Regions from separate parts of the Comamonas sp. SY3 genome, predicted to be linked through region 2. Evidence: predicted binding sites of a transcription regulator. Region 2 holds the regulator's gene; each other region holds the start of a gene.

Evidence for each region. The regulator LexA, encoded in region 2, represses DNA repair genes until DNA is damaged. The targets are predictions, from matches to a motif close to ACTGTATNNNNATACAGT.
Region 1: recA (recombinase RecA) is a predicted target of LexA. The motif match lies at 1,307-1,324, and genes of this name have one in related genera.
Region 3: ACCQ08_RS21780 (LexA family protein) is a predicted target of LexA. The motif match lies at 976-993, and genes of this name have one in related genera.

What each region holds. Positions count from the first base shown of each region.
Region 1 is NZ_JBGTYN010000003.1:136,864-139,130, forward strand. It holds gene recX (recombination regulator RecX) at 1-96, opposite strand, end outside; gene recA (recombinase RecA) at 184-1,260, opposite strand; gene ACCQ08_RS05530 (MarR family winged helix-turn-helix transcriptional regulator) at 1,447-1,935, shown strand; gene ACCQ08_RS05535 (SdiA-regulated domain-containing protein) at 1,955-2,267, opposite strand, start outside.
Region 2 is NZ_JBGTYN010000009.1:164,650-166,916, reverse strand. It holds gene ACCQ08_RS14020 (asparaginase) at 1-487, opposite strand, end outside; gene lexA (transcriptional repressor LexA) at 602-1,318, shown strand; gene ACCQ08_RS14010 (hypothetical protein) at 1,454-1,996, shown strand; gene ACCQ08_RS14005 (FMN-dependent NADH-azoreductase) at 2,248-2,267, opposite strand, start outside.
Region 3 is NZ_JBGTYN010000024.1:20,223-22,489, forward strand. It holds gene ACCQ08_RS21775 (DUF3800 domain-containing protein) at 1-787, opposite strand, end outside; gene ACCQ08_RS21780 (LexA family protein) at 1,027-1,419, shown strand; gene ACCQ08_RS21785 (hypothetical protein) at 1,576-1,989, shown strand; gene ACCQ08_RS21790 (DUF4113 domain-containing protein) at 2,020-2,265, shown strand.

The DNA of each region.
Region 1 (2,267 bases), on a different contig from region 2:
GGAGGCAAGCTTGCCCTGCAGTTCAGCGCGCGAATGCTCGCGCTGCGCCAGATAGCGCAGCGCACGGCCTTTGAGGGAGAGTTTGCTAAAAGACATTCATCCTCATTGCTATAAAACAAATAGCTGCTTGCGCACAGCATCTGTGCACAAGCAGCTATCTCAGCGTTCTCGCTTCAGAAGCGGTCAGCCCTCGGTGCCGTTGGCCGCAGGGCCATCGACCACGCCGTCTTCAGCGGGGCGCAGGCTGATGTTCAGGCTCTCGCGCACCTTGTTCTCGATCTCGATCGCCAGGTCGGCGTTTTCACGCAGGAACTCGCGCGAGTTGTCACGGCCCTGGCCGATCTTCTCGCCGTTGTAGGCATACCAGGCACCGCTTTTCTCGATGATGCGGGCATTGACGCCCATGTCCAGGATTTCGCCTTCGCGCGAGATGCCTTCGCCAAACAGAATGTCGAACTCGGCCGTCTTGAACGGAGGCGATACCTTGTTCTTGACCACCTTGACCTTGGTTTCGTTGCCGATGGCTTCGTCGCCGCGCTTGATGGTGCCGGTACGGCGGATATCGAGGCGCACCGAGGCGTAGAACTTCAGCGCGTTACCGCCGGTGGTGGTTTCTGGGCTGCCGAACATCACGCCGATCTTCATGCGGATCTGGTTGATGAAGATGACCATGCAGTTGGTCTTCTTGATCGTGGCGGTGAGCTTGCGCAGCGCCTGGCTCATCAGGCGGGCCTGCAAGCCGGGCAGCTGGTCGCCCATTTCGCCTTCGATTTCGGCCTTCGGGGTCAGGGCCGCCACCGAGTCGACAACAATCAGGTCCACCGCGCCGGAGCGCACCAGGCTGTCAACGATCTCGAGCGCCTGCTCACCGGTGTCGGGCTGGCTGATCAGGATATCGCCCAGGTTCACGCCCAGCTTTTGGGCATAGCCGGTATCGAGTGCGTGTTCTGCATCGATGAAGGCGCAGGTGCCGCCCAGTTTCTGCATCTCGGCAATCACCTGCAGGGTCAAGGTGGTCTTGCCCGAGGATTCAGGGCCGTAGATCTCGATGACGCGGCCGCGCGGCAGGCCGCCCACGCCCAGCGCAATGTCCAGGCCGAGCGAGCCGGTGGACACCACCTGGATGTCCGAGACGGCCTCGCCTTCGCCGAGTTTCATGATGGTGCCCTTGCCGAACTGCTTTTCGATCTGGGCCAGTGCGGCGGCCAGCGCCTTGGCTTTTTCGCTGTTGGCTTCGGGCTTGGTTGCGGTGGCGTTCATGGATTTCTCCTTGCGTTTGATAGTCATGTCTTAGGTCTGGGATCCTGCTGTTTGCATATACAGCCTGGATGCTTGAACAGTAGTTTAGGGGATGGGTATATTTTATAAAAGCATTTTTTTAGTCAGTTTGCTTGACTAAATGCAGCATACTGAAAAAGCCGCACAACACCCTCGGGAGCGCCCATCATGCCGACACTTCTGCCCCATTTGCCTGATGACAGCTGGCGCCTGACCCACATGGGCCGGCTGCTGGGCCATGCAATGCGCCGCTTCGACGCCCGCGTGCTGCACTTGATGGTGCGGGATGACGCCGTGCCGCTGGCGCTGTCGCATCTGGCCGAGCGCGACCAGGTCAGCGCCGCCCATATCCATATCACCCGGCACCTGTCCTTGGCAGGCGACCGTCTGGTGGACCTGGCCGAGCGTGCAGGCATGAGCAAGCAGGCGATGGCCCAGCTGGTGGACCAGTGCGAAGCCTGGAACCTGGTGACCCGTGAGCGCGACCCCCGCGATGCACGCGCCCGCATCGTCCGCTTTACCGAGACGGGCCTGCTGTGGCTGCAGGCATTCGAGCGGGCGGTCACCCAGGCCGAGGCGGAGTTCCGCGCTGAAGTGGGCGAACAGGTCGCTACCGTGGTCAAACTCGGGCTGGAAGTGTATGGGGCCGACAGCTGAGCGGCTGCATGTGCTGCATTCAGCCGCGCTTGCGCTCGAACTTGTAGAACAGGTTGGGTTCGGAGACGATGTAGATATTGCCGCCATTGTCCATGGCCAGCCCCTCGGGCTGCGGGATGCGGTTGGCCAGCCCGGCCATATCGGCCCACAGCGGCATCACGCTGAGCAGGTCTCCGGCACGGCTGTATTCGTAGAGCACCGAAGACTCCTCCCCGAGCAGCAACAGGTTGCCGCTGCGCGGGTCGACCTCGACGGCAGCCAGGTCGGTGCTGGGCATGTCCTCCACGGCCGGCACGTCCCAGACGCTGACCTTCAGATCGACCGGGCCCGGC
Region 2 (2,267 bases):
CGCCGGTCACCGCGACCACCTCGCGCAACAGCGGATGGCCGTCCGCATCCAGCGCCGCAGCGGCGGCCACGGCATCCTTGAGATTCTGCGGGCCATCGGGCATCAAGGCATTGGCCGGGCGCATCGCACAGGTCAGCACCACCGGCTTGGCCAGGCGCCCTAAAACGCAATGCAGGAACCAGGCGGTTTCCTCCAAGGTATCCGTTCCGTGGGTGATAACAACACCGCGTACCGCCTCGTCGCGCATCGCTGCATCGCAAGCCTGGAGCAGCGCATGCCAGACCTCATCGCTCATGTCCTTGCTATCAATTTGCGCGATCTGCATTGCATCCAGCGGGCCCGCCGCGGCGGTCTCGATACCGCCCACCCCCGCCAGCAGGGCCGCGACCGACAGCTGCGCCGCACGGTACTGGCCGGGATTCTCGGCATCATCGGCCATGCCGGCAATGGTGCCGCCGGTGCCGATGATCAAAATTTTTGGCTGCAAAGCTTGCCTCCTGCAAAAAACTGGTTAAAAATACAGGTACTGGATTGATATACAGGTGTTGGAGTGCACGGCAGCTTGGCTGCCACCCGGCACCACAGATCACACGGAGATCTTATGCGAGACCATCCCAAACTCACCGCGCGCCAACAAGAGATTCTGGACCTGATCCAGACGGCCATCTCGCGCACCGGCGCCCCGCCAACGCGCGCCGAAATCGCCAGCAAGCTGGGCTTCAAATCGGCCAATTCGGCAGAAGACCACCTCAAGGCGCTGGCACGCAAGGGTGTGATCGAGCTGGTCAGCGGTACCTCCCGGGGGATTCGCCTGCAAAGTGATACCGTGCGCTCCATCAATGCGGCACGCGGCACGCGCTTTTCGTCGCCGCTGGCAGGCGTGTCCAACGCCACCGCCGGCCTGGGCCGCGTGGTGCAAGAGCTCGCCCAGCTGGCCCTGCCGCTGATTGGCCGCGTGTCAGCGGGCTCGCCCATCCTCGCGCAAGAGCATGTCGACCAGACCTATACCGTTGAAGGCGGCCTGTTCCAGCAGCAGCCCGATTACCTGCTGAAGGTACGCGGCATGTCGATGCGCGATGTCGGCATCATCGATGGCGATCTGCTGGCCGTCAAAGCCACCCGCGAGGCGCGCAATGGCCAGATCATCGTCGCGCGTCTGGGCGATGACGTCACCGTCAAGCGCCTGCAGCGCACCAAGGATGGCATCGAGCTGCTGGCCGAAAACCCGGATTATCTGCCCATCGTCGTGCAGCCGGGCGAGCCCTTTGAGATCGAAGGCATTGCCGTCGGGTTGATTCGCAACACGATGCTGAACTAAGCCCAGCGGCCCTGTCGGCCCCTCCCTTTCTGCGCAACCCCAGGTAGCGGGCGTTGTGGGCACCCGGCCCACAACCCTGGGGAATGCGCTCGCCTTGCGCAATCCTGCTGTCATCCGTACACCAAGGAGTCTCCCATGCTCGTAGCAGATGCATTGCGTGCGCTTGCGCCCTTTTCCCTCGTCGCTGGCCTGCCCTGGTTCCAGTCCATCCAACGTGCCATCGTGCGCAGCAGCCGCCGCCGTCCAGGCCATGGCGCCGCCAACGATGGCCAGCTTGCCGCCCAGGTGCATTGCTTTGCCGCCGCCTCCAGCGCCGCTGCGCAGCGTGGTGCCGTGCAGCAACTGAGCCTGCTCGATGGCCCCAGCATTCCGCCTGGCGTGGACGGCCCTGCTGAAGAGACACCCGCACAGCGCCCCATCGACCGCATTCGCCTGCCGCGCAAACCCGCAGCGCGCCGCCGCCTCTCCGTCGGTGCACCGTCTCACACCCGCCCGTTCTTGTCGGTACAGCGCTGCAGCGCCCAGGCCGCCAACGATGCCCCCATCAAGATGTACTGGGCGCAACCGGCCAGCCTGCACCGCCAAAAGGGCATGCGCTGGGCCATGTCGGGCAGCATGGCCGATATCTGTGCCGAGCTTGAACGCCTGGAGCGGCTGGAGCATCTGCACGCGGTCTAAGCCAGTGCCAATCCGGGCCGGTGCGTTGTAGCCAGCCTGCTGGCAGCTGCATGCCTGCTGTCACGAGAGGTGGACAGCAGCGGAATCGCTACACTGGGTTGACGCAGACGCTGAACGTACCGGGCGTTACCGCCATGCCGGGCACGCGCCAAACCGGCACCTTCAGCGCTCTGCCTTCCGCCCGTTGCTCATGGCCACTAAGCCGTGGCTGCCGCTGCACTGCCAGCGGCTTCTTCTTTTCTATCTTTCGCTCAGCGTGCGGCCGCAGCAA
Region 3 (2,267 bases), on a different contig from region 2:
GAAACTGAATTTTTCTTCGATCAGGACCGATGATTTGTGAATCCTCTCCTTGCATTGCCATCATTTCCTCAAAAGTTTGCTGAGAAAGCATAATAGGTTTGGATTGATCATGCACCACATCAAACCGGGCATTCTTCATCATACCCCACCTCACAATTTGGTGAAAGAGTGCAGGGATTGCAGGATCAATATTTGACCAATCATAATCCTCATACCACATATTGAAATATTGAGGATCTAGCAAACCACTCAGAAATTTTTTCAATTGCTCATTCGCGCAAGAGTGAACAAGAGAATTCGCTGCTTCATAAAAGGGATCTTTACCCTCATCAGCACCTTTTCTGATAAGTTCAACAAACGAATTCAGGAAATTGTTTACTTTCTCCTCCCCACACATTGTTGGCAATACATAGTAGAGGAAGTTGGAGAGCGCCAGATTGTGTCCAAATTTATAAAGATCATACCCCATTTCATAAAATATATTCTCAGCGATCAAATCAACTATCTTTGTCGTCACCATATATCGCTTATGAAACACACTTATTTGAACACGGTGCTCATTCAATCGAGGATCGGAGAGAAATTTAATTACTTTATTTATACCCTCTTGACGACGCCTTAAGTTACTAAACTTTGACTCGCCCGTTTGCCCTGAACGCACATGCTGAAGCAAATCCGCCGCCTCTTCATTGGAAAAATCATTTGATGCCAATATAAACGAAGGCTGAACTTCATCTAGAAGATTTGCACCCGTGTTGCCAGCTTCATCACAGTAAATTATAGACATAAATTACACCCACATTAATAATTGAAAAACATTAATTAGAACCACATAACAAATATTGAATAAAAATCTTTCCTCTCATTTGGATTCATTATGAAACTGATAAAAATTATCTCCTTTCGTCATCTTCTTTTCCTTTGACGATCGAACTCATCCTACCTGACTAGCACCTATCCTGAGAAAAGATTTATACTGTATGCATACACAGTACTCTACAGCCCCTACATCTTGATGCGAGCCCCATGATCCTCCCAGTGGCGGGAAGCACTGTGCGCGCCGGCTTCCCAAGCCCTGCAGATGACTGGAGCCAGGAACGAATCGACCTTGCCAAGCTCCTGATACCTCATCCCGCCTGCACATTCCTGGTCAAGTCGGGCGGACTAACGATGAAGGACGCGGGCATCGATGATGGCGACCTTCTGGTGGTCGACCGCTACATGAAGCCTGAGCACAAGTCGATCGTGGTGGCGGTGCTGGACAACGACTTCACCGTCAAATATCTCTTCAAGCGCGGTGGCCGGATCAAGCTGCAGGCAGCCAACCCTACCCTCCCTGACACCAGCATCGGCGACGAGCAGACGCTTGAGATCTGGGGCGTTGTCACCTGCAGCATCAAGCGCTTCGTCAAGGTGTAAACATGTATGCACTGGTCGATGGGAACAACTTCTATGTGAGCTGCGAGAGGGTGTTTCGCCCAGCGCTCAACCGCTGCCCCGTGGTGGTGCTCAGGAACAATGACGGCTGCGCTAATTGGGGCCGTTTGGGGGATCGGCAAGTGAATTAGCAACGACTTGAACGCGGCGAGCATAGCCAATGTCTGGCAGCTCACTCAGGCCGACCTGGGCACCATACGTCGACGCTGGTCGGTGGTCCTGGAGCGCACCGTGCGCGAGCTGCGCGGCGAAAGTTGCATCGCCCTCGAGGATGCCCCCCCTAAGAAAATGATTGCCTGCACCAGGTCATTTGGCCAGCCGGTGGAGGACCTTGGCCCCTTGATCGAGGCGGTGAGCGAGTATGCCAGCCGTGCGGCCGAGAAGCTAAGGCGTCAGCGCGGCCTGGCTGGCCAGGTACAGGTGTTTGCACATACCAGCCCCTTCAGGCCAGGCCCACGCTTCAGCCGCTCCATCGTCGTTCCGCTGCTGCAGCCGACAGCTGACACTGCGTTGATTGTCCGCAGCGCGGTCGACGGCCTGCGCCGTATTTAAGAAGAGGGATATGAGCTGATCAAGGCCGGAGTGATCCTGCTCGACATCAGCGACGGCACCATTCAGCAAAATGAGCTGGACCTGGGCGAGGCCTCCAAGGATCGCAGCGCCCTCTATGGTGCGTTGGACAAGATCAATTTGCGCTACGTGCGCGGCACCCTGCACCTGGCTTCCACCGGCCTAGAGCCAGGCAGTGCGCGCTGGGGCATGAAGCAAGAGCGGCGCACTCCGAAATACACCACCAACGTCACTGAAATTCCGGTTGCACGGTGTTAATA